DNA from 4 places in the Streptomyces deccanensis genome. Region 2 is predicted to be linked to each of the others. Evidence: riboswitches for the same ligand, from Rfam matches in the RefSeq annotation. Region 2 holds a riboswitch; each other region holds the start of a gene.
What was found. Region 2 has a riboswitch for cobalamin ahead of cobN (cobaltochelatase subunit CobN). Riboswitches for the same ligand answer to the same signal wherever they lie in the genome.

Region 1 (7,142 bases), 2.4 Mb from region 2:
GGCCCGAAAAAGCACGGGGCGCAGCCCCTGCTTTTTCAGGGGCGCGGGGAACTGCGCGAGAAGCCCCACCGGACGGACGCATGGGGGTCAAAGGGGCGCAGCCCCTGGAGGATGGGACGGGTAGGGGCGGCGGGGGCGCAAAACACCCGGCTACGCTGAAGCGGTGACCCGCCCCCCGATCGTCCTGGACAGCGACCCCGGCATCGACGACGCCGTAGCCCTCCAGTACCTCCTGGGCACCGACCTGTGGGATTTCAAGGCATACACCTCCGTCGGCGGCAACCTCCCCGCCGAGGCGACCTACACCAACGCCCGAGCCCTGGCCAGAGCCCTCCGCATCGACCCCCACGTCCCGGTCCACAGAGGCGCCGGCCGCCCCCTCTCCCGCCTCCCCTACCGCGAGGCATCCGCCTTCCACGGCCCCGCGGGCCTCGGCGGCGAAACCCTCCCCGACTCGACGGCCCCCCACCCCACGGAGTCGTCCGCCCAGGCCCTGCTCCGCCTGTCGAGGGAGTACGAGGGCGAGCTGACGGTCTGCGCCACCGGCCCCCTCACCAACGTGGCCATCGCCCTGCTGGAGGACCCGCACTTCGCCCACCGCGTCCGCAGGTTCGTGTTCATGGGCGGCGCCGCCCAGGTCCCTGGCAACTTCACCCCCGTCGCCGAGTTCAACATCTGGGCAGACCCGGACGCCGCCGAGATCGTCCTCTCCTCCGGCATCCCGTTCACCATGGTCGACCTGGACGCCTCGCACCGCTGGCTCTTCCGCCCCGAGGACCTCGCCGCGCTGGAGGCCGCGGGCCCCGGCACCGCCCTCGCCGCGCGGCTGATGCGGACCTACATGGACGCCTACACCCGCCACGGCGGGGACGGCACCTGTCCGCTGCACGATCCGCTGGCCGTGGGCGTGTGCGGTGACGAGGCGTTCGTCGAGGTGGCCGAGGGTGCCGTCGTCGTGGAGTGCGCGAGCGAACTCACGCGCGGCCAGACCGTGTTCGTGCCGGCCGCCGCCCGGCGCGTCTACTACTCCGAGTCCCCTGCCCTGACCGCCCGTCTGCGCGCCACCGGCCGCGTCGCGCTCGGGCCGGGCACCCGCGACTTCAGCTCGGACTTCGTGACGACGCTGCCCAGGTGGCCTGCGACGGCCTGACAAAATCCGATAGTCCGACGGACGGCGGCCCCTGTGGAAAACCGCCGACCCGCGCAGCCGCCCCTCGTGCACACTGCGACGCATGGACATCACGATCAGGCCGGCGGCTCCCGACGAGTACGCCGCGCTCGGCGAGATCACCGCCCAGGCCTACCTCGGAGACGGACTGCTGGACTTCGGGGAGAGCGACCGGTACCTCGACGAGCTGCGGGACGTGGCGAAGCGGGCGGCCGAGGCCGAGGTGCTCGTCGCGGTCGCGGACGGGCAGGTGCTGGGCGGGGTGACCTTCGTCCCCGCGGGCGGGCCCATGGCCGACATCGCCCGCGCGGGGGAGGCCGAGATACGGATGCTCGCGGTGTCCCCGGAAGCCCGAGGGCGGGGTGTCGGCGAGGCACTCGTGCGGGCCTGCCTGGAGCGTGCCCGCGCCGTCGAGGGCTGTGTGCGCGTCGTTCTGTCGACCCAGCGGAGCATGCACGCGGCCCATCGCATCTACGGACGGCTGGGCTTCACTCGCACACCTGAGCGCGACTGGAACCCCCTCCCCGACCTTCTCGACATCACGCTGATCACCTATGAGTTGACGCTCTGACACCCTGCGAAACCGAACGCGACACAACATGTGGGGGTGACACCGCGCCCCGGCACTAGATGTATGCTCATGCTCGCTGTCGCCGCAGGGGAATCCGGTGTGAATCCGGAGCTGTCCCGCAACGGTGTACTCGCGTGCATTCATCGCCATATGTGCACGCCTGTTCAGTCCGAACACCTGCCGACAGTGCGCCCGGCCGTCCGGTCCGGGTGCCGTGACGTCCGGGCCTCGTGGAATGGGCCGGTGGACGCGACGCTCCCGTGCGCTCGTGTGCTGCCGCCTGCCCTCCGCAGGGCCCCCAGCCGAGCGAGGGAGAGCCCCACGTGACCATCGCGCCAGCCGATCCGGTGTCGGCCGATCCGGTTTCAGCCGACCTGGCTTCAGCCGAGCCGGTGCCCGTCGACCCGGTGTCAGCCGACCCGGCGTCGGAGACCGACGGTCCCGGTACCGCGTTGCTGCGGACCCTGACCGAGCTGACCGCCGACCTCCCCGACGCCGATCCCGGCCGGGTCGCCGCCGCCGCGCTGCGCGGCCGGTCGGTGCGCGCGTCCTCCGCCGAGATGGTCGCGGAGCTGCGTGAGCTGGCCACGGAGGCCGCCGCGGGCCTCATCGCCGAGGACCCCGCCTATTCGAGACTGGCCGCCCGGCTGCTGGCCGTCGACATCCGTGCCGAGGCGGCCTCGCAGGGTGTCACGACGTTCACCGAGTCCATCGCCGTCGGCCACCGGGAGGGCCTCGTCGCCGACCGTACGGCCGCGTTCGTCCGCGCCCACGCCGAGCGTCTCGACGCCCTGATCGACCCGGCCGGAGACGACCGCTTCGGCTACTTCGGTCTGCGCACCCTGCACAGCCGCTACCTGCTCCGGCACCCCCTCACCCGCAAGGTCGTCGAGACCCCCCAGCACTTCATGCTGCGGGTCGCCGCCGGCCTGGCCGAGGACACGGGAGCCGACACGGAGGCGGGCCTGCGCGCCCTCGACGAAGTCGCCGCGCTCTACGGGCTCATGAGCCGCCTCGACTACCTCCCTTCCTCCCCCACGCTCTTCAACTCCGGTACGCGACACCCCCAGATGTCGTCCTGCTACCTCCTCGACTCCCCGCTGGACGAGCTCGACTCCCTCTACGACCGCTACCACCAGGTGGCCCGCCTCTCGAAGCACGCCGGTGGCATCGGTCTGTCGTACTCCCGCATCCGTTCGCGCGGTTCGCTGATCCGGGGCACCAACGGCCACTCCAACGGCATCGTGCCGTTCCTGAAGACGCTGGACGCCTCGGTCGCCGCCGTGAACCAGGGCGGCCGGCGCAAGGGCGCGGCCGCGGTCTACCTGGAGACCTGGCACTCCGACATCGAGGAGTTCCTGGAGCTGCGCGACAACACCGGCGAGGATGCCCGGCGTACGCACAACCTGAACCTGGCGCACTGGATCCCGGACGAGTTCATGCGCCGGGTCGCCGCCGACGAGCAGTGGTCGCTGTTCTCCCCGTCCGACGTGCCCGAGCTGGTCGACCTGTGGGGCGCGGAGTTCGAGGCCGCGTACCGCAAGGCGGAGGCGGACGGCCTGGCGAGGAAGACGATCGCGGCCCGTGACCTGTACGGCCGGATGATGCGCACCCTCGCACAGACCGGCAACGGCTGGATGACCTTCAAGGACGCCGCCAACCGCACGGCGAACCAGACGGCCGAGCCGGGCCATGTGGTCCACTCCTCCAACCTCTGCACGGAGATCCTGGAGGTCACGAACGACGGGGAGACGGCCGTCTGCAACCTGGGCTCGGTGAACCTGGGCGCGTTCGTCGACCGGGCGACGGGCGACATGGACTGGGCGCGGCTGGACGCGACCGTCCGCACCGCCGTCACCTTCCTCGACCGCGTGGTCGACATCAACTTCTACCCGACCGAGCAGGCGGGCCGCTCCAACGCCAAGTGGCGTCCGGTCGGGCTCGGCGCGATGGGTCTCCAGGACGTCTTCTTCCAGCTGCGGCTGCCCTTCGACTCCCCCGAGGCGAAGGCGCTCTCCACCCGGATCGCCGAGCGGATCATGCTCGCCGCGTACGAGGCATCCGCCGATCTCGCCGAGCGGTCCGGCCCGCTGCCGGCCTGGGAGAAGACCCGTACGGCACGCGGGGTGCTGCACCCCGACCACTACGACGTCGAGACCACCTGGCCGGAGCGCTGGGCGGCCCTGCGTGAGCGCGTCGCGACGACGGGCCTGCGCAACTCCCTGCTCCTCGCCATCGCGCCGACGGCCACCATCGCCTCGATCGCCGGGGTGTACGAGTGCATCGAGCCGCAGGTGTCGAACCTGTTCAAGCGCGAGACGCTGTCCGGTGAGTTCCTCCAGGTCAACTCGTACCTGGTGAAGGACCTGAAGGAGCTGGGCGTCTGGGACGCGCGCACCCGTGAGGCGCTGCGCGAGTCGAACGGCTCGGTGCAGGACTTCGCGTGGATCCCGGCCGACGTCCGGGCGCTGTACCGCACGGCCTGGGAGATCCCGCAGCGCGGTCTGATCGACATGGCCGCCGCCCGCACGCCGTATCTGGACCAGTCGCAGTCGCTCAACCTCTTCCTGGAGACGCCGACCATCGGCAAGCTCTCCTCGATGTACGCGTACGCCTGGAAGTCGGGCCTGAAGACCACGTACTACCTGCGCTCCCGCCCGGCGACCCGCATCGCCCGCGCGGCACAGGGCCAGACGCAGGCCCAGGCGCAGCAGCCCGAGAAGACCATCCCCGTCCAGCAGTCGGCCGACCCGGACGCCGTCGCCTGCTCTCTTGAGAACCCCGAGTCCTGCGAGGCCTGCCAGTGATGTCCAGCAACCAGAATCTCCTCGACCCCGGCTTCGAGCTGACGCTCCGCCCGATGCGCTACCCGGACTTCTACGAGCGCTACCGGGACGCGATCAAGAACACCTGGACCGTCGAGGAGGTCGACCTCCACTCGGACGTCTCCGACCTCGCGAAGCTCTCCCCGGCCGAGCAGCACCTGATCGGCCGTCTGGTCGCGTTCTTCGCGACGGGCGACTCGATCGTGGCGAACAACCTCGTGCTGACCCTCTACAAGCACATCAACTCCCCGGAGGCCCGGCTCTATCTGAGCCGCCAGCTCTTCGAGGAGGCCGTGCACGTCCAGTTCTATCTGACGCTCCTGGACACCTACCTCCCCGACCCGGAGGACCGGTCGGCGGCCTTCGCGGCCGTGGAGAACATCCCCTCCATCCGGGAGAAGGCGGAGTTCTGCTTCCGATGGATGGACTCGGTCGAGAAGCTGGACCGGCTGGAGTCCCGGGCGGACCGCCGCCGATTCCTGCTCAACCTGATCTGCTTCGCGGCGTGCATCGAGGGCCTCTTCTTCTACGGCGCCTTCGCGTACGTCTACTGGTTCCGCAGCCGGGGCCTGCTGCACGGCCTGGCGACCGGCACCAACTGGGTGTTCCGCGACGAGACGATGCACATGTCCTTCGCCTTCGAGGTCGTGGACACCGTCCGCAAGGAGGAGCCGGAGCTCTTCGACGACGAGCTCCAGCAGCAGGTCACGGACATGCTGAGGGAGGCGGTCGAGGCCGAGCTGCAGTTCGGGCGCGACCTGTGCGGTGACGGTCTGCCGGGCATGAACACCGAGTCGATGCGGCAGTACCTGGAGTGCGTGGCCGACCAGCGGCTCACGCGCCTCGGCTTCGCGCCGGTGTACGGCTCGGAGAACCCCTTCTCCTTCATGGAGTTGCAGGGCGTGCAGGAGCTGACCAACTTCTTCGAGCGGCGTCCGTCCGCGTACCAGGTCGCGGTGGAGGGCACCGTCGACCTGGACGAGGACTTCTAGGGGGTCCTCGGAACTCCTGGGCGGTCAGGCGGGGCGGGCGACGTGGTGCGACGCCCGCCGCGCCTCCGCCGCCCGCTGGAGCTGCCGGTCGACGCGCCGGTCGTGCACGGCGCCGATGATCGCGGGCAGTACCACCAGGGCGAGGAGTCCGAGGACGGCCAGTGTTCCGATGAGTCCTTGCAGCTGTGTCGTATCCATGGACACCACTGTCGCGCCGAACACTCCTGACAAACAGTGGCAGGACTGCCGCACCCCCTCGAATTCCTGCCACTCCCGAGGCACACTGGCAGCATGCTGAAGAACGTGGCCGCCATCCTCATGGAGGGCGTGCATCCTTTCGAACTGGGCGTCGTCTGCGAGGTCTTCGGCCTCGACCGCAGCGACGAGGGCCTGCCGGTGTACGACTTCGCGGTCGCGTCGGCGGAGGGCCCGACCCTGCGGACGCACGCGGGCTTCACCGTCTCCACGGAGCACGGCCTGGACCGGCTGGAAGAGGCCGACCTGGTGGTCGTACCGGCGGGCGACAGCTATGTGCACCGGATCTACCCGGCCGAGCTGCTGGACGCGCTCCGCCGGGCCGCCGACCGGGGCGCCCGGGTGCTGAGCGTGTGCTCGGGCGTCTTCGTGCTCGGCGCGGCCGGACTGCTGGACGGCCGGCCCTGCACGGTCCACTGGCGGCACGCCGAGGAGCTGGCCCGGCAGTATCCGCGCGCGGTGGTCGAGCCGGACATGCTGTACGTGGACGCGGACCCGGTGATCACCTCGGCGGGCACGGCGGCCGGTATCGACGCCTGTCTGCACATCGTCCGCAAGGAGCAGGGGCCGGAGGTGGCGAACAGGATCGCCCGGCGCATGGTGGTACCACCGCACCGCGACGGCGGCCAGGCCCAGTTCATCGAGCGGCCGCTGCCGCGCTCACAGTGCGACACGGTCGGCGAGGTGCTCGTGTGGATGGAGCGGCATCTCGACGAGGAGGTCACCGTCGAACAGCTCGCCGCCCGCGCGCACATGTCCCCGCGCACCTTCGCGCGCCGCTTCCAGCAGGAGACCGGGACCACCCCGTACCGCTGGATCCTGCGCCAACGGGTGCTGCTGGCCCAGCGGTTGCTGGAGGCGACGGACGAGACGGTGGACGCCATCGCCTGGCGCACCGGCTTCGGCACCGCCGCCGCCCTGCGTCATCAGTTCGTCCGGTCCCTGGGCACGACGCCGCAGGCCTACCGCCGCACGTTCCGAGGCCCGGAGGCCGCCTGAGGGCGACGCCGGACCGGCTCAGTCGTTGGCGACCACGGGGTAGCGGGGCTCGTTCTCGGCCATCTGCCGCAGCGCGTCCTTGCGGTCACGCTTGGAGAGCCGGTCGATGTAGAGGTAGCCGTACAGGTGGTCGGTCTCGTGCTGCAGGCAGCGCGCGAAGTAGCCGGTGCCGCGCACCTTGATCGGGTTGCCCTTCTCGTCCTGCCCGGTGACCTCGGCGTAGTCGGGGCGGGCGAGCGGCATGTACGCCGTCGGCACGGACAGGCAGCCCTCGTTGCTGTCGTCCAACCGGCGCTTCTCGGCGGGCAGTTCGACCAGCTTCGGGTTGCAGA
Region 2 (7,142 bases):
CGCCACCTCGTGCACCCGGTGGCGATCCGACGCGGCACCCTGCTGGAGCGGGCCACCGGCGCGCAGAAGGTGGAGGCGTCCTGCTACCACCACCAGCGGGTGGACCGGCTGGGCGAGGGACTGGAGGTCACCGCCCGCGCCGCCGACGGCACGGTGGAGGGGCTGGAACTCCCCGGCTCCCCCGGCTGGTTCACCGCCGTGCAGTGGCACCCCGAGGACACCGCTCACGAGGACCCCGCGCAGCAGGGCCTGTTCGACGCCCTCGTACGGGCCGCCGGGGACCGGTGCTGAACGCGCGCGAGCGGGGGTGCGGGGAGGCGCGAGGCCCCGCACCCCCGCCCGTCGTCAGCTGTCGCCGCCCTCCAGGTCGCCCTCGGTCTCCAGGTACACCTGGCGCAGCCCCTCCAGCACCGCCGGGTCGGGCTTCTCCCACATCCCGCGCGACTCCGCCTCGAGCAGCCGCTCGGCGATGCCGTGCAGCGCCCAGGGGTTGGCCTGCTGCAGGAACTCGCGGTTGGTCTCGTCCAGGACGTACGTCTCGGTGAGCTTGTCGTACATCCAGTCGGCGATCACACCGGTGGTGGCGTCGTAGCCGAACAGGTAGTCGACGGTGGCGGCGAGTTCGAAGGCGCCCTTGTAGCCGTGGCGGCGCATCGCCTCGATCCACTTGGGGTTGACGACGCGGGCCCGGAAGACCCTGGACGTCTCCTCGACGAGGGTGCGGGTGCGGACCGTCTCGGGCCGGGTGGAGTCGCCGATGTACGCCTCGGGGGCCGTGCCGCGCAGCGCGCGGACGGTGGCCACCATGCCTCCGTGGTACTGGAAGTAGTCGTCGGAGTCGGCGATGTCGTGCTCGCGGGTGTCGGTGTTCTTCGCGGCCACCTCGATCCGCTTGTAGGCGGTCTCCATCTCCTCGCGGGCCGGACGGCCGTCCAGCTCCCGGCCGTAGGCGTAGCCGCCCCAGACCGTGTAGACCTCGGCGAGGTCGGCGTCGGTGCGCCAGTCCCGGGAGTCGATCAGCTGGAGCAGGCCCGCGCCGTACGTACCGGGTCGGGAGCCGAAGATCCGGGTGGTGGCCCGGCGTTCGTCGCCGTGCTCGGCGAGGTCCGCCTGGACGTGGGCGCGGACGTGGTTGACCTCGGCCGGCTCGTCGAGCGACGCGGCGAGGCGTACGGCGTCGTCGAGCAGCCCGATGGTGTGCGGGAACGCGTCACGGAAGAAGCCCGAGATGCGCAGGGTGACATCGACCCGGGGACGGCCCAACTCCTCGGCCGGGACGGCCTCCAGGCCGGTCACGCGGCGCGAGGCGTCGTCCCAGACGGGGCGGACGCCGAGCAGGGCCAGCGCCTCCGCCACGTCGTCGCCGGCCGTGCGCATCGCGCTCGTCCCCCACAGCGACAGCCCGACCGACGTGGGCCATTCGCCGTTGTCGGCGCGGTAGCGCTCCAGCAGCGAGTCGGCGAGGGCCTGGCCGGTCTCCCAGGCGAGGCGGGAGGGGACGGCCTTGGGGTCGACGGAGTAGAAGTTCCGGCCGGTCGGCAGGACGTTGACCAGGCCCCGGAGCGGGGAGCCCGAGGGGCCGGCGGGGACGAAGCCGCCGTTCAGGGCGTGGACGGTGTGGCCGAGTTCGGCGGTGGTCGCCGCGAGCCGGGGCACGACCTCGCGGGCGGCGAACTCCAGGATGGCGGCGACCTGTTCACCGCGCTCGGCGGGGACGTTCGCCGCCACGACCGTGGGGACGGCGGCCGGGTCCCAGCCCGCGTCCTCCATCGCCTGCACCAGCGCGCGGGCCTTGTCCTCCGCCTCGTCGGCGGTCGTGCGGGTCGCGGCGGACTCGTCGAGGCCGAGGGCCTCGCGCAGGCCGGGCAGGGCCTGGGTGCCGCCCCAGATCTGGCGGGCGCGGAGGATGGCGAGGACGAGGTTGACGCGGTCGGCGTCCGCCGGGGGGTTGCCGAGGACGTGCAGACCGTCGCGGATCTGGGCGTCCTTGACCTCGCAGAGCCAGCCGTCGACGTGCAGCAGGAAGTCGTCGAAGCCGTCGTCCTCCGGGCGGTCGTCCAGACCGAGGTCGTGGTCGAGCTTGGCGGCCTGGATGAGGGTCCAGATCTGGGCGCGGATCGCGGGCAGCTTCGCCGGGTCCATGGAGGAGATCTGGGCGTACTCGTCGAGGAGTTGCTCCAGGCGCGCGATGTCGCCGTAGGAGTCGGCGCGGGCCATCGGCGGCACGAGGTGGTCGACGAGGGTGGCGTGCACGCGGCGCTTGGCCTGGGTGCCCTCGCCCGGGTCGTTGACCAGGAACGGGTAGACCAGCGGCAGGTCGCCGAGGGCGGCGTCGGGGCCGCACGCGGCGGACAGGCCGGCGTTCTTGCCGGGGAGCCACTCCAGGTTGCCGTGCTTGCCGAGGTGGATCATCGCGTCGGCGCCGAAGCCGCCGTCCTCGGCGCGGGCCGCGATCCAGCGGTAGGCGGCCAGGTAGTGGTGGGAGGGCGGGAGGTCCGGGTCGTGGTAGATCGCGATCGGGTTCTCGCCGAAGCCGCGCGGCGGCTGGATGAGGATCAGCAGGTTGCCGAAGCGCAGTGCCGCGAGGACGATGTCGCCCTCCGGGTTGGCGCTGCGGTCGACGAACATCTCGCCGGGCGGCGGGCCCCAGTGCTCCTCGACGGACGTGCGCAGTTCCTCGGGGAGTTCGGCGTACCAGCGGCGGTAGTCGGCCGCCGGGATCCGGACCGGGTTGCGAGCCAACTGCTCCTCGGTCAGCCAGTCCTGGTCGTGACCGCCGGCCTCGATCAGCGCGCGGATCAGCTCGTCGCCGTCGCCGGAGGCCAGACCCGGCACCTCGGCGTCCGTCCCGAAGTCGTAGCCCTCCCCGCGCAGTCGGCGCAGCAGGGCGACCGCGCTGGCGGGGGTGTCCAGGCCGACCGCGTTGCCGATGCGGGAGTGCTTGGTCGGGTAGGCGGAGAGGACGAGCGCGAGGCGCTTGTCCGCGTTGGCGATGTGGCGCAGGCGCGCGTGGCGTACGGCGATCCCGGCGACGCGGGCGGCGCGCTCGGGGTCGGCGACGTAGGCCGGGAGTCCGTCCTCGTCGATCTCCTTGAAGGAGAACGGGACGGTGATCAGGCGGCCGTCGAACTCGGGGACGGCGATCTGGCTGGCCGCGTCGAGCGGGGACACGCCCTCGTCGTTCTCCTCCCAGGCGGCGCGCGAGCCGGTCAGGCACAGGGCCTGGAGGATCGGCACGTCGAGGCCGGTGAGGGCGCCAGCGTCCCAGGACTCGTCGTCGCCGCCGGCCGACGCCTCGGCGGGCTTGGTGCCGCCTGCGGCGAGGACGGTGGTGACGATGGCGTCGGCGGCGCGGAGTTCCTCGATCAGCTCGGGCTCGGGGGCCCGCAGGGAGGCCACGTACAGCGGGAGCGCGCGGGCGCCCTTGTCCTCGATCGCCTCGCACAGGGCGCCCACGAAGGCGGTGTTGCCGCTCATGTGGTGGGCCCGGTAGTAGAGCACGGCGATGGTCGGGCCGTCGGCGGTGTCGCGGGCGGTGCGCTCCAGTGGGCCCCAGGAGGGCGCGGGCGCGGGCGCGTCGAAGCCGTGGCCGGTGAGCAGGACCGTGTCGGAGAGGAAGCGGGCCAGCTGCTCCAGGTTGGCGGGGCCGCCGTGGGCGAGGTAGGCGTGGGCCTCGGCGGCGATGCCGACCGGGACGGTGGAGGCGGCCATCAGCTGGGCGTCGGGCGCCTGTTCACCGGTGAGGACGACGACCGGGCGGCCGTCGGCGAGCAGCAGGTCGAGGCCGTCCTGCCAGGCGCGGATGCCACCGAGGAGGCGTACGACGACCAGGTCGGTGCCGTCGAGGAGCGCCGGGAGGTCCTCCAGCGCGAGGCGCGAGGGGTTGGCGAAGCGGTAGGGGACCGGGCCGGCGGCCGCGCGGGCGCTGAGCAGGTCGGTGTCGGAGGTCGACAGGAGCAGGATGCGGGGCTGCGCGGAGCGCTCCCCGGACGATGGCTGCATGCGGCTGCTGGCCTTCCTCGGGGTCCGCGCCCCGGGCGGTGTCGAATCGAAAGTCTCCCCTGCTCGGGCGGGCCGAGGGGTACGGGGAAGGGAGTTCCTGACTCGCCCGACCCTCCTGGGACGGGCTCACAGTGGCGGGACCGCGCCGGACTCACACCGGGCTTCCTCCCCTGTCGCCGTGGTGGCGTCGATGGACCGGATGATCCACCGAGCAGCATAGTAAGGGTCGCCTCAAAAGGAAGGCTGCCCCAAAAGGGCGGAGGATACGTCCGATGTGCCGGTGGGTATGCTCGCCGCCATGTCCACGCCTCCCCTGCGTTCATCGTCCCAGGCCACAGCGGTCACACGGGACCGTGGCGACGCCTGCCCGGGGACACTGCGGCTGCATGCGGCGGACGACGGGGCACTGGCCCGGGTCCGGGTGCCCGGTGGTGTGCTGACCGTCCGCCAGGCCGAGGCGCTCGCCGAGGCGGCGCGACGGCTCGGGGACGGTGATCTTCACCTCACTTCCCGGGGCAATGTGCAGCTGCGGGGGCTGCCCGAGGGCTGCGGGGGCGAGCTGGCCGAAGCGCTGGACGCGGCGGGGCTGTTGCCGTCCGCCGGGCACGAGCGGGTGCGCAACATCGTCGCCTCGCCCCTGTCCGGTCTCGACGGACGCGGTCTGCGCGACGTACGGCCCTGGCTGACCGCCCTGGACACCGCGCTGTGCGCGAGCGAGGCGGCGCGGCGCTTGTCGGGCCGGTTCCTGTTCGCGCTCGACGACGGGCGGGGGGACGTGGCCGCGCTGGACGCCGATGTGACCGTCCGGGCGACCGGGGGCGACGGCGCGCTGCTGAGCCTGGGGACGGCCGGCGAGAGCCTGTCGGTCCCCGGTGAGCACGCGGCCCGGGCCGCGCTCGCCGCCGCCGAGACCTTCCTGGAGGCGGCGCGGCAGAGCGGGGCGCGGGTCTGGCGTGTGACCGAACTCCCCTCCCAGGACGCGCTGCTCCACGAGGTCCGGAACCGGCTGACGGCCGTCGGCGTCGACACCGCGATCCGGGTCGGCGACGGGAGCGGGACGACCGCGGCCGGACCCGACGGCCCATCGGCCGCGACCGACGGCCCGCCCCCCGGACCCGACGGCCCGCCGCCGGGAGTTGTCGGCGACGCCCTCTCCGTACACGTCCCGCTCGGTCGCCTCACCCCGCTCCAGTGGCGGGAGTTGACCGCACTGGCGGCCACCGCTTCCTCCCGTGAGCTGCGGCTGACCCCCTGGCGCGGAGTCGTCGTCCCCGTACCGGGTCTGGACGAGGAGCGGGCGACCGACGCGCTCGCCCGGCTCTCGGTGACCGGCCTCGTCACCGATCCCGCCTCCCCCTGGCTGCGCGTCGGCGCCTGCATCGGACGCCCCGGCTGCGCCAAGTCCCTGGCGGACGTACGGGCGGACGCGACCGAGACTCTGGAGGCGGCGGGCCGCGCCGGGCTCCCCCTGTACTGGTCCGGCTGCGAACGCCGCTGCGGCCACCCCCGGGGTGAACACGTCGACGTGGTGGCGGTGGGGGGCGGCGGCTACGAGCTGTCCCGCACGGCTCCCGGTCAGGCCCCGCGCACCGCGTCCATGGCCGACCCCGGGCAACTCGCCGACGCCCTGACGGCGATCACCTCATGAGCACCACGAACGACACCCGCACGAACGACACCCGCACGCACGATCCCCGCACGAACGCCCCCCGTACGACGACCGAGAGCAGCGAGAAGACCACCGTGACCACCTACGACTACGAGAAGGACGGCCCGGCGATCTACCGGCAGTCCTTCGCCACCATCCGCGCGGAGGCGGACCTCGCGGCCCTGCCCGCCGATGTCAGCCAGGTCGCGGTCCGGATGATCCACGCCTGCGGAATGGTCGACCTGGTACGGGACTTGACGTACACGCCCGACGTGGTGGCCCGCGCCCGCGAGGCCCTGCGGGCCGGGGCGCCCATCTTCACCGACGTCAAGATGGTGGCCAGCGGGGTGACCCGCAAGCGGCTGCCCGCCGACAACGACGTGCTGTGCACGCTCTCCGACCCGGCCGTCCCCGCGCTGGCGGCGAAGCTGGGCACCACGCGCAGCGCCGCCGCGCTGGAGCTGTGGCGGGACCGTCTGGAGGGCTCGGTGGTGGCCGTGGGCAACGCGCCCACCGCGCTCTTCCGGCTGCTGGAGATGATCGACGAGGGCGCGCCCCGGCCCGCCGCCGTCATCGGTGTGCCGGTCGGCTTCGTCGGCGCCGCCGAGTCCAAGGACGCGCTGGCGGAGCACCCGTCGGGCCTGGAGCACCTCGTCGTACGCGGCCGTCGCGGCGGGAGCGCCATCGCCGCCGCCGCGCTCAACGCGATCGCGAGTGAGGAAGAGTGAGCGGCAAGCTGTACGGGGTGGGGCTCGGCCCCGGTGACCCGTCCCTGATGACCGTGCGGGCCGTCGAGGTGATCTCCGAGGCGGACGTGATCGCGTATCACTGCGCCCGGCACGGCCGTTCCATCGCCCGCTCGATCGCGGCGAAGCATCTGCGCGCCGACCACATCGAGGAACGGCTGATGTATCCGCTGACGACGGAGACCACCGACCACCCCGGCGGTTACAAGGGTGCGATGGAGGACTTCTACGCGGAGGCGTCGGCCCGGCTCGCGGCACATCTCGACGCCGGGCGCACGGTCGCGGTCCTCGCCGAGGGCGACCCGATGTTCTACGGCTCCTACATGCACATGCACAAGCGGCTGGTCGACCGCTACGACACCGAGGTGATCCCCGGTGTCACGTCCGTGTCGGCGGCGGCGGCCCGGCTCGGCACCCCGCTCGCCGAGGGCGAGGAGGTGCTGACGATCCTGCCGGGCACCCTGCCGGAGGAGGAGCTGACCGCGCGGCTCGCCGCGACCGACGTGGCCGTGGTGATGAAGCTGGGGCGCACCTTCACCAAGGTGCGGAGCGCGCTGGGGAGTTCGGGGCGGCTCGGTGAGGCCCGCTATGTGGAGCGGGCCACCATGGCCGGGGAGCGGCTCGCCGAACTGGCGGACGTGGACCCGGAGTCGGTGCCGTACTTCTCGGTGGCCGTGCTGCCCAGCCAGGTCGACGTCGAGCGGCCCGAGGCGCGGGAGCGGGGCGAGGTCGTGGTCGTGGGGACC
Region 3 (7,142 bases), 6.9 Mb from region 2:
AGGGGAAGTGCGTGCTCACGCGGTGATACCTCCTAGAGGTGAATGAGCGAGACGGGGGCGGACGGGCGGGATGAAAGGAACGGGGCGCAGCCCCTGCCTTTCAGGGGCGCGGGGAACTGCGCGAGAAGCCCCACCGGCCGGCAGACGAAGTTTCCTCTCCTGGTGAGGGCGACCCGGCGCCCTCATCCCGGCGCCCCCGGCGGTACGAACGGCAACCCCGTCGGCGCGCCCGACTCGATGAGCCGCCACAGCGCGTCCGTGTCCGCGTGCTCCTCGATCAGATCGCCGAGCCGGTCCAGCTGCTCCTCGCGCAGCTCGGCGAACGACGTGTCGGGGGCCGGCACGAACCGCCGCCCCGAAGCCGCCGCCACCTCGCGCAGGAAGGCCCGCCGGAACCCGTCCGACTCCAGCGACCCGTGCCAGTGCGTGCCCCAGGTCTGCCCGACCCGGCACCCGTCCAGGAAGGGCTCGCCGCCCAGCACCTCGGCGACCCCGTGGTGGATCTCGTACCCCTCGACCCGCTCACCGAGGGCCTCGCCCACGGGCCGGGTCAGTGTCTTCTCCACGGCGAAGCGGACCCGCACGGGAAGCACCCCGAGCCCGTCCACCCGCCCGAGCCGGCTCTCGACCTCGTCCTCGATCCGCTCGCCGAGCACCTGGAACCCGCCGCAGATCCCGAGCACCGGCCGCCCCTCGGCGGCCCTGCGCACCAGCGCGTCGGCCAGCCCCCGCTCCCGCAGCCACTCCAGCGCCCGCACCGTGCCCCGAGTGCCGGGCACGACGACGAGGTCCGCGTCGGCCAACTCCTCGGCCCGGTCCACGAACCGCACGACGACACCGGGTTCGGCGGCGAGCGCGTCCACATCGGTGAAGTTGGACATCAGCGGCACCGCGCACACGGCGACCCGCAGCACGTCCTCCCCGACGGGCGGCGCGACGTTCGACTCCCGAACCGTCCCGCGCAGCGAGACCCGCAGCCCGTCCTCCTCGTCGATCCCGAGCCCGTGCCGGAACGGCAGCACCCCGTACGTCCGTCGCCCGGTGAGCCCGCGCAGCATGTCGAGCCCCGGCTCCAACAGGGAGACGTCGCCCCGGAACTTGTTGACGAGGAACCCGGCGACGAGGGCCTGGTCCTCGGGGGAGAGCAGTGCGACGGTCCCGAAGAACGACGCGAACACCCCACCTCGGTCGATGTCACCGACCACGAGCACGGGCAGCCCGGCGTTGCGGGCGATCCCCATGTTGACGATGTCGGTGCGCCGCAGATTGATCTCGGCCGGAGAGCCGGCCCCCTCGCAGATCACCGCGTCATACGTGCCCCGCAGCTCGGTGAGGCACTCCAACACGGTCCCGAGCAGCCGCTGTTGCCGCCCGCCGTGATAGCCGCGCGCGCTCATCTCACCCACGGGCTTCCCGAGCAGCACGACCTGACTGCTGCGCTCGCCCCCGGGCTTCAGCAGCACGGGGTTCATGAGCGCGGTGGGCTCCACCCGGCACGCCTGCGCCTGCATGGCCTGCGCGCGCCCGATCTCGGCGCCCTCCTTCGTCACGAAGGAGTTGAGCGACATGTTCTGCGCCTTGAACGGCGCGACCTTGACCCCCTGCCGCACCAGCCACCGGCAGATCCCGGCGGTGACGACGCTCTTCCCGGCGTCGGAGGTGGTCCCGGCCACCAGCAGTCCGCCACTCATCCTCGACTCCTCGACCGCAGCAGCGACACACCCGCACCGATCCCCAGCGCCAGCCACCCCACCCGCCGGGACAACCGAACGGCCCGCTCGATGTCCCCCACGACGACGGCGCGTCCCTCTCCATTCAGCACAGGCCGATGCTCGACCCGCCCCCCGTACGACAACGTGCCCCCCAACCGCACTCCGAGCGCCCCCGCGAACGACGCCTCCACGGGCCCCGCGTTGGGGCTCGGGTGCTTGCCCGCGTCCGCGCGCCAGGCCCGTACGGCCCCCCGGGCGTCCCCACCGGAGGCGGCGGCCAGCACCGCCGTCAGCCGGGCCCCCGGCCACCCCACCACGTCGTCCAGCCGCGCGGAGGCCCAGCCGAACCGCCGGTACCGCTGCGACCGGTGACCGACCATGGCGTCCAACGTGTTGACGGCCCGGAACCCGACCAGCCCGGGCACTCCCGCCACGGCTCCCCAGACCAGCGCCCCCACCACCGCGTCGGAGGTGTTCTCGGCGACGGACTCCACGACCGCCCGCGCGATCCCGTCCGCGTCGAGCGCCTGGGGGTCCCGCCCGCACAGGTGAGGCAACCGGGCCCGCGCGCCCTCGACGTCCCCCGCGTCGAGGGACCGTCCGATCGTCCGGGCCTCCCGCGCGAGCGAAGTCCCCCCGACGACGGCCCAGGTGGCGGCGGCGGTCAACGCGACGGAGGCCACGCGCGACGGCCGTACGGCGGTCGAGGCCACGGCCCCGAGCGCCACGGCGCCACCCGCGCACACGGCGGTGTGCAGCGCGCCCCACCCCCGGTGGTCCCGCCACAGCACCCGCTCCACGGCACCGGCGGCCCGCCCGAACGCGGCGACCGGATGCCCCCGGCGAGGATCACCGAGCAGCAGATCACCGAGGAGTCCGGCGGTGGCGCCGTACGCGAAGACGCGATCGGCACGCACGGGTTCAGCCGACCGCGAGGGCGTACGCGGATCCGGTGCTGGGACTCAAGTGGCAGCCGCACATGGCGATATGTCCTCACTCAGGGTGTCCACGCCCTGGTTCGACGAGACCGACGGCGAGAGTTCCTGGCTCCCGGGAGACGCGTCGAGTTGCTTCCCCGGTGACAGTGGCGGGACCGCGCCGGACTCGCACCGGCTTCCTCTCCTGCCGTCGTACATGGCCCCGGCAGTCCACCACGCCCCTTCGAGACCCGTCAACTCGCTGTTGACCTGCGGCGCGACGGTGTGCCGAGCCCCACACCGCTGGTCCTCGACGCGGGAGCGCCGCATCCCGGTGCGTCCAACTGGCATCAGAACGCTGTGCACTCCTTCCGTCACGCCGCGTGGTGTGGTTTTCTGGCGGGGCTTGTGGACCCGGGTACGGACGGCTCTTGACGAACCGTTCGGGGGACGGGAGGTACACGCGATGGAAGACCGGACCGAGACATTCGCCGTGGCGCGTGCGAGGGCGTCGAGGGACCGGCGGACGCTGTTGTCCGCGGCCGCCCCGCTGGTGCTCTTCAGCACGGTCGCCGGAGTCCTGGCCGTGGGGATGGGAGCTCTCGCCGCCCTGCTGGTGCCGGCGACGGAGGCGCGGGCCGTCGTCTGGCCGGCGGTGACCGCCCTGCTCGCCACGGGGGCGGGCCTGTGGTGGGGGCTCACCCCCCGGCCGCGCAGGCCGGGGGAGCGCTGAGGCCGGCTGCGGACCGACGACGCACCCCTCGTACCGGATCGAACGGTACGAGGGGTGCGCTTCTGTGTGTCGTGCGAGGTGGAGCGGGTGAACGTGGCCTCAGGCCATGATCAGGTAGATCCCGTAACCCACCGCCGCCGTGCAGGCCGCGAAGCAGGCGTACGCCGCTGTCGTGGCGAGCGCGGGCGACGTGCCGGCGGCGGTCGCGGCCTCCCGCTTGGAGAGGCCGACGATCCCCAGGGTGAAGAGGCCGACGAGGGCCACGGTGACCACGAGGCTGACTCCGAAGACGGAGCCCAGGGCTGCCCAGTCGATGTGCATGGTGATCTTCCTCAGGAGGTCGCGGGGCTCAGACGGCGGGCGTCGGCGCGGACGAGTTCGCCGGGGCCGGGGTCTCGGCGGCGGCCGCGGCCGCGGGTGCCGGGATGGTCGCCGCGAGCTCCTCGGCCACGGCGGCGGTGGGCGGCGGCGTCACGGCGGCCATCGCCGTGGTCACCACACCGGGCGTTTCCTCGGTGTCGTTGACGTTCGTGTGGTCGACGACCTCACGGCGCGAGATCACCCAGATCGCGGCGCTGGAGGCGATGAGGAAGACCGCGACGACGGCCGTGCCCCAGCTGCCGAAGGACGTCACCCACTCGGCGAGCGCGGCGACCAGCGCGGCGGCCGGCAGGGTCAGACCCCACGCGACGAACATCCGGGTCGCGGTGGACCAGCGGACCACCCCGCCCTTGCGGCCGAGGCCCGCGCCCATCACCGCACCGGAGACCGAGTGCGTGGTGGAGAGCGAGAAGCCGAGGTGCGAGGAGGCCAGGATGACCGTGGCCGCGCTGGTCTGGGCGGCGAAGCCCTGCTGCGGCTGGAGGTCGGTCAGGCCCTTGCCCATCGTGCGGATGATGCGCCAGCCGCCCAGGTAGGTGCCGAGCGCGATGGCGAGACCGGCGGAGACGATGACCCACACCGGCGGGTCGGAGTCGGGCGCGAGGGCGCCGCCGGCCACCAGGGCGAGGGTGATGATGCCCATCGTCTTCTGGGCGTCGTTGGTGCCGTGGGCCAGCGAGACCAGGCCCGCGGAGGCGATCTGACCGGCGCGGTAGCCCTTGCCGGAGGCCTTCTCGCTCGTGTGCTGTCCGAGCTTGTAGGTCAGCCGGGTGGCGAGCATCGCCGCGATGCCGGCGACCAGCGGGGCCGCGACGGCGGGGATCAGCACCTTGGTGACGAGCACGTCGCCGTGCACGCCGCTGACGCCGACCGAGGCGATGGTGGCGCCGACGAGGCCGCCCATCAGGGCGTGCGAGGAGCTGGAGGGGAGCCCGACCAGCCAGGTCAGCAGGTTCCAGAGGATGGCGCCCACGAGCGCCGCGAATATGACCTCTGGCTGTATGCCGGACTCGTCGACGAGCCCCTTGGAAATGGTGTTGGCGACCTCGATGGACAGGAACGCGCCGACAAGGTTGAGCACGGCGGACATGGCCACCGCGACCTTGGGCTTCATGGCGCCGGTCGAGATGGTGGTGGCCATCGCGTTGGCGGTGTCGTGGAAACCGTTCGTAAAATCGAACGCAAGCGCGGTGACGACCACGATCGCGAGGATCAGCGAGAAGTTTTCCATTTACCCGGGCTTCTTTCGGACGTCAGTGGCATGTGGACCGTAGGCAACCTGGGTGAACGGAAGATGAACTAGGACAGGCGTACGGGTGTAATGAACGAGGTGTCGCCGCTCCGCTTGCGGACGGGCGGGCCGTCGGGGCGCGGCGGGACGGCGGTCCGACCTTCGAACTGAGGCGGAATATCGAGGTCCGCTACCCCCGGGCGAACTGCTTCAGCCGCTTCGTCGACCCGTTGAAGAGATTCTGGTCACCCGGCAGGTTCCCGCTGCCGTTGTCGTACTGCCAGATCGTCCAGACCTTCCACCCCGCGGGCAGTTCCCCCGCCCCGGAGGAGTCGTACCGGGCCAGCCACAGCGCGTGGTTCCTGCCGAAGGCCGGGCTGTTGCCGGTGCAGGTCTTCCACCAGTGGGTGGTCGTGTAGATCACCGGGCGGCGGCCCGTGAGGCGCTTCACCTCGTCGCTGAACGACGTGATCCAGCCGACCATCGCGCCGTCGCTCAGGCCGTAGCACTTCCTCTTCCTGTCGTACGGGTTGTATTCGATGTCGAGCGCCGGCGGCAGCGTCCAGCCGTCCGCGCGCCAGCCGCCCCCGTTGTCCACGAAGTAACGGGCCTGGGTCGTCCCGGACGACTGGTGGGGCAGCGCGAAGTGGTACGCGCCCCGGATCAGGCCCGCCTCGCGCGAGCCGTTGTACTGCTGGCCGAAGTACGGGTTGCGGTAGGTGGTGGACTCGGTCGCCTTGACGTAGACGAACCGGGCGCCCTTCGACTTCGCGCTCGACCAGTCCACCCTCTTCTGGTGCGAGGAGACGTCGTGCCCCCTGGGCCGGGCGGCGGCCGAGACAGGGAGCTCGGCGAGAGCGGTTCCCCCCAGGGCGAGGGCCGCGACGGAGGCGGCGAACGCGCGGTGGCGGCGGCGGAACGGTTGGAGAGCGATGGCCATACTTCCCCCCGGAATGGCGTTTGTGCGACAAAACACCCGGAGATTACTGGAAGATCACCGAATCCCGGTCGATCATCGGCCAATCACCAACTCCGGGTGACGTATGCGTATATGACCCTCCGGCTCCGCGCTTCCACGGACCCGTCACCGTCCGCCGCCTGGCAGGATCGCGGCATGGTCGAGCAGCAGGGGAACGCCGGGGGCGAGCGGGACGAGCGGGACGTGCGGCGGCGCGGTGTGCCGGACGACGTGGCGCACGCGTGGGACGAGCTCGTCACGACGGCCCGCCGGACGGTGGCCGACGGCCTGGTCGTGGGCACCTCGGGGAACGTGTCCGTGCGCGTCGGGGACACCGTCCTGGTCACACCGACGGGAGTGCCGTACGACCGTCTGGCCCCGCAGGACGTGACGGGTGTGGACCTCTCCGGCCGGCAGGTCCTCGGCACGCTCCGCCCGACGAGCGAACTCCCCATGCACCTGGCGATCCACGGCACCACCGACGCCCGTGCCGTCGTCCACACCCACGCGGTGCACGCGACGGCCGTCTCCACGCTCGTGGACGAGCTGCCGCTGATCCACTACATGTCCGCCGCCCTGGGCGGACCGGTCCGCGTCGCCCCCTACGCGACCTACGGCACCCCGGAGTTGGCCGAGAACATGCTCCGCGCTTTGACAGGGCGCTCCGGTTGTCTCCTCCAGAACCACGGCACGATCACCTACGGGAGCACCCTCTCCGAGGCCTACGACCGCACGGCCCAGCTCGAATGGATGTGCAGGGTCTGGCTGACGGCATCCTCCGTCCCGGGCCGCACCCCCCACCTCCTCACCCCCGCCCAACTGACGAAAGCCGCCACCCACCTCCGCGACTACGGCCAGCCGACCTAGCCCCCGGGTCCCGCACGCCACCACCCACCGGCACCCGCCGCCACCCCTGGCCCGCTTTCGTCTCTTCGGTCCCTCCGGTGTGCATGCCCACTGGCCGGAGGCGTGGTCGGCCAGGACACTGGAGGCGTGGGTGCAGTCAAAGCGGCGGTCGCCGCTGTCGGAGTCGCGTTCGCGGCCGGTGCGGCCAGTGTGGCGGCGGGCCGGGTGGCCAGCGACGTCGCGCTGAAGGCGCCGCCGGGCGAACCGCTGCCCACGGAACCCCGGCTGACCGTGCACGCCACCGCCGCCGGCCGCATCGCGCTGACCCGCGCCTTCGCCTCCCAGCGCCCCGGCACCTACGGCC
Region 4 (7,142 bases), 8.6 Mb from region 2:
CCTGCCCGTGGTGTGGCACCTGTGACCGGCACCGACGACGCCGATGCCTGGACCGTCGACGCCCACCACCACGTCTGGGACCTCTCCGTCCGCGACCAGGACTGGATCACCGGCCCCGAACTCGCCCCGCTGCGCCGTGACTTCACCCTCCGCGAGCTGGAGTCCGCCGCGAGCGCCGCCCGTGTCACCGCCTCGGTCCTGGTCCAGACGATCACCGTGCCCGAGGAGACCCCCGAGTTCCTGGCCCTCGCCGCCGGCAGTGACGTGGTCGCCGGTGTCGTCGGCTGGACCGACCTCACCTCTCCCGCCGTCGCCGACACCCTGGCCGCACTGCGCGAAGGCCCCGGCGGGGAGTACCTGGTGGGCATCCGCCACCAGGTGCAGGGTGAACCCGACCCCCGGTGGCTGACCCGCCCCGACGTGCTGCGGGGCCTCGCCGCGGTCGCCGACGCGGGGCTCGTCTACGACCTGCTGGTCAAGCCCCACCAGCTGCCGGCCGCCGTGGAGGCGGCGGCCCGCCTCCCCCAACTCACCTTCGTCCTCGACCACGTGGGAAAACCGCCCATCGCCTCCGGTGAACTGCAGCCGTGGGCGGGGGAGATCCGGCGGCTGGCGGCCCTGCCGAACACCGTGTGCAAGCTCTCCGGCCTGGTCACGGAGGCCGACTGGCGCTCCTGGCGGGTCGAGGACCTCGTCCCGTACGCCGACACCGTGCTCGACGCCTTCGGTCCCGAGCGGCTGATGTACGGCTCCGACTGGCCGGTCTGCCGACTCGCCTCCGACTACGCCGAAGTCCTGGACGTGGCACACGCGTTGACGTCCGGACTCGGCGAGGCCGAACACCGGGAGGTCTTCGCGGGCACCGCCGTCCGGGTCTACGGTCTGCGGATCTGAGGCTGCGGCAGGCACGGCGCCGGCCCGGCGTCGGACCCCGCCAGGGCCGCCAGCTCGTCCGGTGTGCGCGGCCCGGTCTCCTCCTCGGCCAACAGCCCCTGTCCGCGCAGGAGTCGAGCGACGGCGACCCCCCAGGGAAGCCGAAGCCCCGCCTGGGTGAGGAGATCCGTGCGGGCGAGCATCTCGGCCACCGGGCCGGTGCGCGCGCCGGACGGGGTGAGCAGCGCCGCGTCGTCGGCCCAGCGCAGCGCGAGGTCGACGTCGTGGGTGGCCATCACGACGGTGGTGCCGGACCGGCGCAGCTCGTCCAGGGTGGCGAGGAGGCGCTCCTGCCCGTCGGGGTCGAGCCCGGCGGTCGGCTCGTCGAGGATCAGGACCCGGGGACGCATCGCGACGGCCCCGGCGATGGCGGTCCGCTTGCGCTGGCCGTAGGAGAGCAGATGGGTGGGCCGGTCGGCGAGGGCGGTGATGCCGAGCGCGCCGAGCGCCTCGTCGACCCGGGCCCGCACCTGTGCGTCGGACAGCCCGAGGTTGAGCGGGCCGAACGACACGTCCTGCGCGACGGAGGCCGCGAAGAGCTGGTCGTCCGGGTCCTGCACGACCAGTTGGACCGTCGTCCGCAGCCGGGTGAGACCCTTGCGGTCGTACGTCACCGGGTGCCCCTCGACCGTCAACTCGCCCGTACGGGGCCGCAGTCCGCCGCTGAGCAGTCGCATCAGCGTGGTCTTTCCGCTGCCGTTGCGGCCGAGCAGGGCGAGGGCGCGCCCCTCGCGCACGTCGAAGTCGAGGTCGTTGAGCACGGTCGGTCCGTCCTCGTACGCGAACGAGGCGCCCCGCAGGGCGACGAGCACGGGCTCGCTCATGTCAGCGGCCTTTCCAGGACGAGGGTGAGGGCGGCCACGGCCGCGAGGAGCACGACACTGGCCGCGGTGAAGCGCACGGACACCCGGGCCTCGGGCACCAGGACCCGCAGGGTGCCGTCGTACCCGCGTCCGGCGAGCCCGGTCTGCAGCCGGGCCGCCCGGTCGAAGGCCCGGACGAACGCGGTGGCGCCGAGCCCGGCGAGGGAACGCCAGGTGGCGGCCCGGGTGGTGTGCCCCAGCCGGGCCGCCTGCGCCTCCCGGATCCGGCGCACGGAGTCCAGGAGCAGAAAGCTCATCCGGTACGTGACCAGGGCCACGTCCACGACCGGCGCGGGCACCCCGGCCCGCACCAGCCGGGGCAGCAGGTCCGACATGGGGGTGGTGAAGGCGAACAGGAGGACGCCGAGGGAGGCGGCCGAGGTGCGCAGCAGCAGCTCCGCCGCGCGGACCGGTCCGCCGTCGGCGGGGGTGAGGAACCCGTCCGGACCGCCCACCTGGACGAGCAGCGGCAGCGCGCCGGTCACACAGAAGCCCAACGGCACCCGGTAGGCCCGCCACAGCCGACGGCCGGGCACGCCCGCGGGGCCCAGCAGCACCACGAGCGCGGTCAGCAGGACCAGGGCCGCGCCGGGCCAGGGGGGCAGGGAGATCGCGAGCACGGTGAGGCCGAGCCCGAGCACGGCCTTGTCCACGGGATGGCGGCGGCGCCAGCGACTGCTGTGCGCCGCCACGTCGATCGGCAGCACCCGGGTCAGCCCCGCCCGGCGGGGGACTCCCCGGAGCCACCGGCCGAGCCGTCGTCGCCGGACGCCGTCGCCGTGGAGGCCGCGACCGCCGCGTTCGCGGGCGTCGTCGTGACCGCCGCGTCCAACGGCCGCGCCGGGGCCGTGTCGGCGGCCTCAGACGCGTCCAGCAGGGCCCGGGCCCGGGCCTCGCCCTGGCGCCGGCCCCGGTGGATGCCGAAGTAGTAGGCGAGGACGCCCGCGCCGAGGGCGGCCTGGAGGGCGAAGAGCGCCGACTCGATCTCACCGGACGGCGGTTCGTAGAGGGGGGAGAACCACGGCTCGTAGTCCGGCTCGATCTCCGTGATCGCCGTCTCCGCCTCGGCGTCGGCGCCCGTGAAGGGCTCCTCCTTGTGGTCGCCGAGACCGAGGGCCAGCGGCAGGACGGCGAGCGCGGCCACGGCGAGCAGCAGCAGCGCGTTGATCTTCGTGTTCCGCTTCATCGGGCCACCGCCTCGGTCTCGTTCTCCGTCCCGGTCCCTACGCGGTTCCGCCGGTCGGTCAGGAGCACGCCGAGCCGGGTGAGTTCGCCCTTGCTCGACTGCACCAGCAGACGCATCACCAGCACCGTGAGCAGCCCCTCGCTGACCGCGAGCGGGATCTGGGTGACGGCGAAGATGGAGCCGAACTTGCCGAGCGCGCCCAGGAAGCCGCTGCTCGGGTCGGGGAACGCGAGCGCCAACTGCACGCTGGTGACGCAGTAGGTGACCAGGTCGGCGAAGAACGCGCCGAAGAACACGGTCACCATCAGCGGCACGTCGAAGCGTCGCAGCAGCCGGTAGACGCCGTACCCTGCCCAGGGCCCGACGATCGCCATCGAGAAGACGTTGGCGCCGAGCGTGGTCAGACCGCCGTGTGCGAGCAGCAGGGCCTGGAAGAGCAGGGTGATGGTGCCGAGGACCGCCATGATCGGCGGCCGGAACAGGATGGCACCGAGTCCGGTGCCGGTGGGGTGGGAACAACTCCCGGTGACGGACGGGAGCTTCAGCGCGGACAGGACGAACGTGAAGGCCCCGGAGGCGCCGAGCAGCAGTGTGCTCTCGGGGTGTTCCCTGACTTCACGGGTGAGTGCCCTGACTCCGTGGACGACGAACGGCGCGGACGCGACGCCCCAGGCGATCGCGTGCGCCGGAGGAAGGAAACCCTCGGCTATGTGCATGGCTCAGCAGACCCTCTCCAGCACCTCGTGGATGGTTGACGCGCCTTGGCCGGTCTCCTGGCTTACGGGTGACACCGCCCGTGCTCCGCCTTCCCGGGTCCGAAGACCCAGTGGCTGTCCGTGAGGACCGGAGCCGGACTTCCCGATCACAGTGGCGAGGGCCGCACCGGCATCACACCGGATTTCCCGTTCACCAAGGCGTGGTGACAGTAATGCCCGCATAAGGACGCTGACAAGCGGAGGCGAGGGGCGCGCGGGCGCCGTGCGACAGCTCACACCCCGGCTCACACTCCGGCGTACGCCCCACGTCACGCCAAGAGCCCCCACCTGACCGAAAACAGACGGGAGCTTTACTGCGACAAAGTTGCAGCTGCCAAATGGGCGCACAAGGCTGAGGGGGCCCGACCGCCCGCACGAAGAGAAGGCCCACGCCCCATGGCTCCTGGTACCGACACCGCCCCCTCGGCCACCCCCGGGACGGGCGGGTTCTCATGGCGGCGGATCCGCGCCTCGATGTCGCGCAAGGAGTGGGCGAGCCTGGGCGGGATGGCCGGATTCATCCTGGCGCTGCACCTCGTCGGCTGGTTCACCCTGGTGGTGATCGTCGCCCCCGAGCACTACAGCGTCGGCAGCAAGACCTTCGGTATCGGTATGGGTGTCACCGCCTACACCCTGGGCATGCGGCACGCCTTCGACGCCGACCACATCGCCGCCATCGACAACACCACCCGCAAACTGAGGGGGGAGGGGCAACGCCCCCTGTCGGTCGGCTTCTGGTTCTCCCTCGGCCACTCGTCGATCGTGCTCGTCCTCACCTTCCTCCTCACCCTCGGCGTCAAGGCGCTCGCCGGACCGGTCCGCGACGACGGCTCCGCGCTGCACGACGTGTCCGGCTGGATCGGCACCACCGTCTCCGGGACGTTCCTGTACGTGATCGGCGTCGTCAACCTGGTGATCATGGTGGGGATCTGGAAGGTGTTCCGCGAGATGCGCTCGGGAACCTTCGACGAGGCCGCGCTGGAGGAACGGCTGAACAGCCGGGGCCTGATGAACCGGCTCCTCGGACGGTTGATGCGGTCCCTCACCAAGCCCTGGCAGATGTACCCCGTCGGCATGCTCTTCGGCCTCGGCTTCGACACGGCGACGGAGGTCGCGCTGCTGGTGCTCGCCGGCTCGGGCGCCGCCTCCGGACTGCCCTGGTACGCGATCCTGTGTCTGCCCGTCCTGTTCGCCGCCGGGATGTCCCTCCTCGACACCGTGGACGGCACGTTCATGAACTTCGCCTACGGCTGGGCGTTCTCCCGGCCGGTCCGCAAGGTCTACTACAACCTCGTGATCACGGGTCTGTCCGTGGCCGTCGCCCTCGTCATCGGCACGGTCGAACTCCTCGGCCTGGTCGCCGAGAAGGCCCGTCTGCACGGCGCCTTCTGGGACGACGTCTCCGGCCTCGACCTCAACACCGTCGGCTATGTCGTCGTCGGCCTCTTCTTCGCGACCTGGGCGGTCGCCCTGCTGGTCTGGCGGTTCGCGCGGATCGAGGAGAAATGGACCACGCCCTAGGCATGCAGCCCGTCCGCGAGGTGGCCGTGGCTGTGCCGCCAGCCGGTCGGGACGCGCCGGGCTCCCACCAGATGGGGGTGACCGAAGGGGAGGTCGGCGTGCACATGGGCCGCGGGCGCGTCGGCCGTCGACCCCGCCGGCCACAGCCGTACGGCCAGCAGCGCCGCGCCGAGGGCGAGCGAACCCAGGGCGAGCACCGCCCAGTTCAGCCCGGCCGCCGCCCCCAGCCACCCGGCCAGCGGATACGTCAGCAGCCAGCAGCCGTGCGAGAGGGAGAACTGCGCGGCGAACGCGGCCGTCCGCGCACCGGGCTCCACCGAGCGGCGGACGAGCCGCCCGGCCGGAGTGAGCACCGCCGAGCACGCGGCCCCGAACGCGGCCCAGAGCACCAGCAGCCCGAGCAGCCGCCAACTCCCGCCCTGCGCGCCCGTGACGGCCCCGAGCCCGGCGAAGACGACGGCCAGCGACAGCGCGCCCGGCAGCATCACGGCCCGGTCCGGCACCTTGTCCAGCACCCGGGGCAGCACCAGCGCCACGGTCATCGACCCCGCCCCGTAGGCCCCGAGCGCCAGCGCCACGGCGCCCGCCGACAGGCCCAGCACATCGCGGACGTAGACGACGGAGTTCACCGTCACCATCGCCCCGGCCGCCGCGACCGCGAGGTTCAGCGCGAGCAGGGCCCGCAGCTCGGGCACGCCCAGGAAGAGGCGCGTGCCGGCGGTGGCCCTGGCGTACGCGCCGCCCGTGCGCGGGGTGGTGACGGCGGCCCGCTCGGGCAGGGCGGTGGAGACGACCAGGGCGGCCGAGGCGAGGAAACCGAGGACCGTGCCGCCGAACAGGCCGTCGTAGGTCGTCACGGACAACAGCGCGGCCGCGAGGGCGGGGGAGAAGAGGCTCTCCAGGTCGTAGGCGAGCCGGGACATCGACAGGGCCCGCGTGTAGTCGCGTTCCTCGGGCAGCACGTCGGGGATCACGGCCTGGAACGTGGGCGTGAACACGGCCGACGCGGACTGCAACAGGAACACCAGGACGTAGACCTGCCACACCTCGCCGACGAACGGCAGTGACACGGCGATCCCCGCGCGCAGCAGGTCCGCCGTCACCATGAGCGCCCGGCGCGGCAGCCGGTCGGCGACCGCGCCGACGACCGGGGCGATCACCACGTACGCCACCATCTTGATCGCGAGGGCCATGCCGAGGACGGACCCGGCGTCGGCGCCCGCTAGGTCGTACGCCAGCAGCCCGAGCGCGACGGTCGCGAGCCCGGTGCCCACCAGGGCGACCACCTGAGAGGTGAAGAGCCGCCGGTAGGCGCGGTGACGCAGGACGTCGAGCATGTGCGGGGCTCCCCTCGGCGTGGCGCCACGGTCGGTCCGACCGAGTGTAGCCATCATGTGCGCACCTGCGCACATGATGGCCGGAAAGGCGTCCTCCCCGGCCGGAGCGCCTACCCTGGGCGCATGCCTGAACGCCATGCCGTGTCATCTGCGTCCGGTGCGCATCTGCGCGCCCCCGACAGCGCGCGGCTCACCGAGGCGACCGGAGTGTTCGCGATGCTCTCCGACGTGACGCGGCTGCATCTGCTGTGGCTGCTCGCGCAGGGCGAGTCGGACGTCGGCTCCCTGGCCGACCGCTGCGAGGCGTCCCGCACGGCCGTCAGCCAGCACCTGGCGAAGCTGCGGCTCGCCGGGCTCGTGGACACCCGCCGCGAAGGGCGTCACATCCACTACAGCCTCGCCGACGGGCATCTCAAGCGCCTGGTCGTGGAGGCGCTCAGCCACGCCGACCACCGGGTCAGCGGCCAGGCACCGCACGACTGAGGGACGCCCCATGACCGCCGAGGATCCGCCGTCCCGCCTCCGGCACCGGGGGCGGCCCGCCCGG

Region 1: linked by a shared signal. The riboswitch ahead of L3078_RS30635 (ribonucleoside-diphosphate reductase subunit alpha) and the one ahead of cobN (cobaltochelatase subunit CobN) in region 2 are both predicted to bind cobalamin.
Region 3: linked by a shared signal. The riboswitch ahead of L3078_RS10715 (cobalamin biosynthesis protein) and the one ahead of cobN (cobaltochelatase subunit CobN) in region 2 are both predicted to bind cobalamin.
Region 4: linked by a shared signal. The riboswitch ahead of L3078_RS03110 (energy-coupling factor ABC transporter permease) and the one ahead of cobN (cobaltochelatase subunit CobN) in region 2 are both predicted to bind cobalamin.

The regions. Positions count from the first base shown of each region.
Region 1 covers NZ_CP092431.1:6,862,405-6,869,546, reverse strand. Annotated here, with positions in the region: gene L3078_RS30645 (nucleoside hydrolase) at 164-1,150, shown strand; gene L3078_RS30640 (GNAT family N-acetyltransferase) at 1,233-1,739, shown strand; cobalamin riboswitch at 1,803-1,938, shown strand; gene L3078_RS30635 (ribonucleoside-diphosphate reductase subunit alpha) at 2,063-4,546, shown strand; gene L3078_RS30630 (ribonucleotide-diphosphate reductase subunit beta) at 4,546-5,556, shown strand; gene L3078_RS30625 (hypothetical protein) at 5,581-5,754, opposite strand; gene L3078_RS30620 (GlxA family transcriptional regulator) at 5,848-6,810, shown strand; gene def (peptide deformylase) at 6,829-7,142, opposite strand, start outside.
Region 2 covers NZ_CP092431.1:9,247,670-9,254,811, reverse strand. Annotated here, with positions in the region: gene L3078_RS40725 (gamma-glutamyl-gamma-aminobutyrate hydrolase family protein) at 1-291, shown strand, start outside; gene cobN (cobaltochelatase subunit CobN) at 346-4,002, opposite strand; cobalamin riboswitch at 4,078-4,208, opposite strand; gene cobG (precorrin-3B synthase) at 4,289-5,650, shown strand; gene L3078_RS40710 (precorrin-8X methylmutase) at 5,746-6,378, shown strand; gene L3078_RS40705 (precorrin-2 C(20)-methyltransferase) at 6,375-7,142, shown strand, end outside.
Region 3 covers NZ_CP092431.1:2,395,152-2,402,293, reverse strand. Annotated here, with positions in the region: gene L3078_RS10725 (putative cobaltochelatase) at 1-19, opposite strand, end outside; gene L3078_RS10720 (cobyric acid synthase) at 183-1,691, opposite strand; gene L3078_RS10715 (cobalamin biosynthesis protein) at 1,688-2,629, opposite strand; cobalamin riboswitch at 2,728-2,880, opposite strand; gene L3078_RS10710 (hypothetical protein) at 3,096-3,362, shown strand; gene L3078_RS10705 (hypothetical protein) at 3,462-3,683, opposite strand; gene L3078_RS10700 (inorganic phosphate transporter) at 3,712-4,974, opposite strand; gene L3078_RS10695 (lysozyme) at 5,165-5,914, opposite strand; gene L3078_RS10690 (class II aldolase/adducin family protein) at 6,089-6,799, shown strand; gene L3078_RS10685 (alpha/beta hydrolase) at 6,926-7,142, shown strand, end outside.
Region 4 covers NZ_CP092431.1:682,937-690,078, reverse strand. Annotated here, with positions in the region: gene L3078_RS03135 (L-rhamnose mutarotase) at 1-25, shown strand, start outside; gene L3078_RS03130 (amidohydrolase family protein) at 22-894, shown strand; gene L3078_RS03125 (energy-coupling factor ABC transporter ATP-binding protein) at 876-1,757, opposite strand; gene cbiQ (cobalt ECF transporter T component CbiQ) at 1,754-2,503, opposite strand; gene L3078_RS03115 (energy-coupling factor ABC transporter substrate-binding protein) at 2,509-2,982, opposite strand; gene L3078_RS03110 (energy-coupling factor ABC transporter permease) at 2,979-3,698, opposite strand; cobalamin riboswitch at 3,729-3,911, opposite strand; gene nicT (Nickel transporter NicT) at 4,134-5,258, shown strand; gene L3078_RS03100 (MFS transporter) at 5,255-6,595, opposite strand; gene L3078_RS03095 (ArsR/SmtB family transcription factor) at 6,719-7,078, shown strand.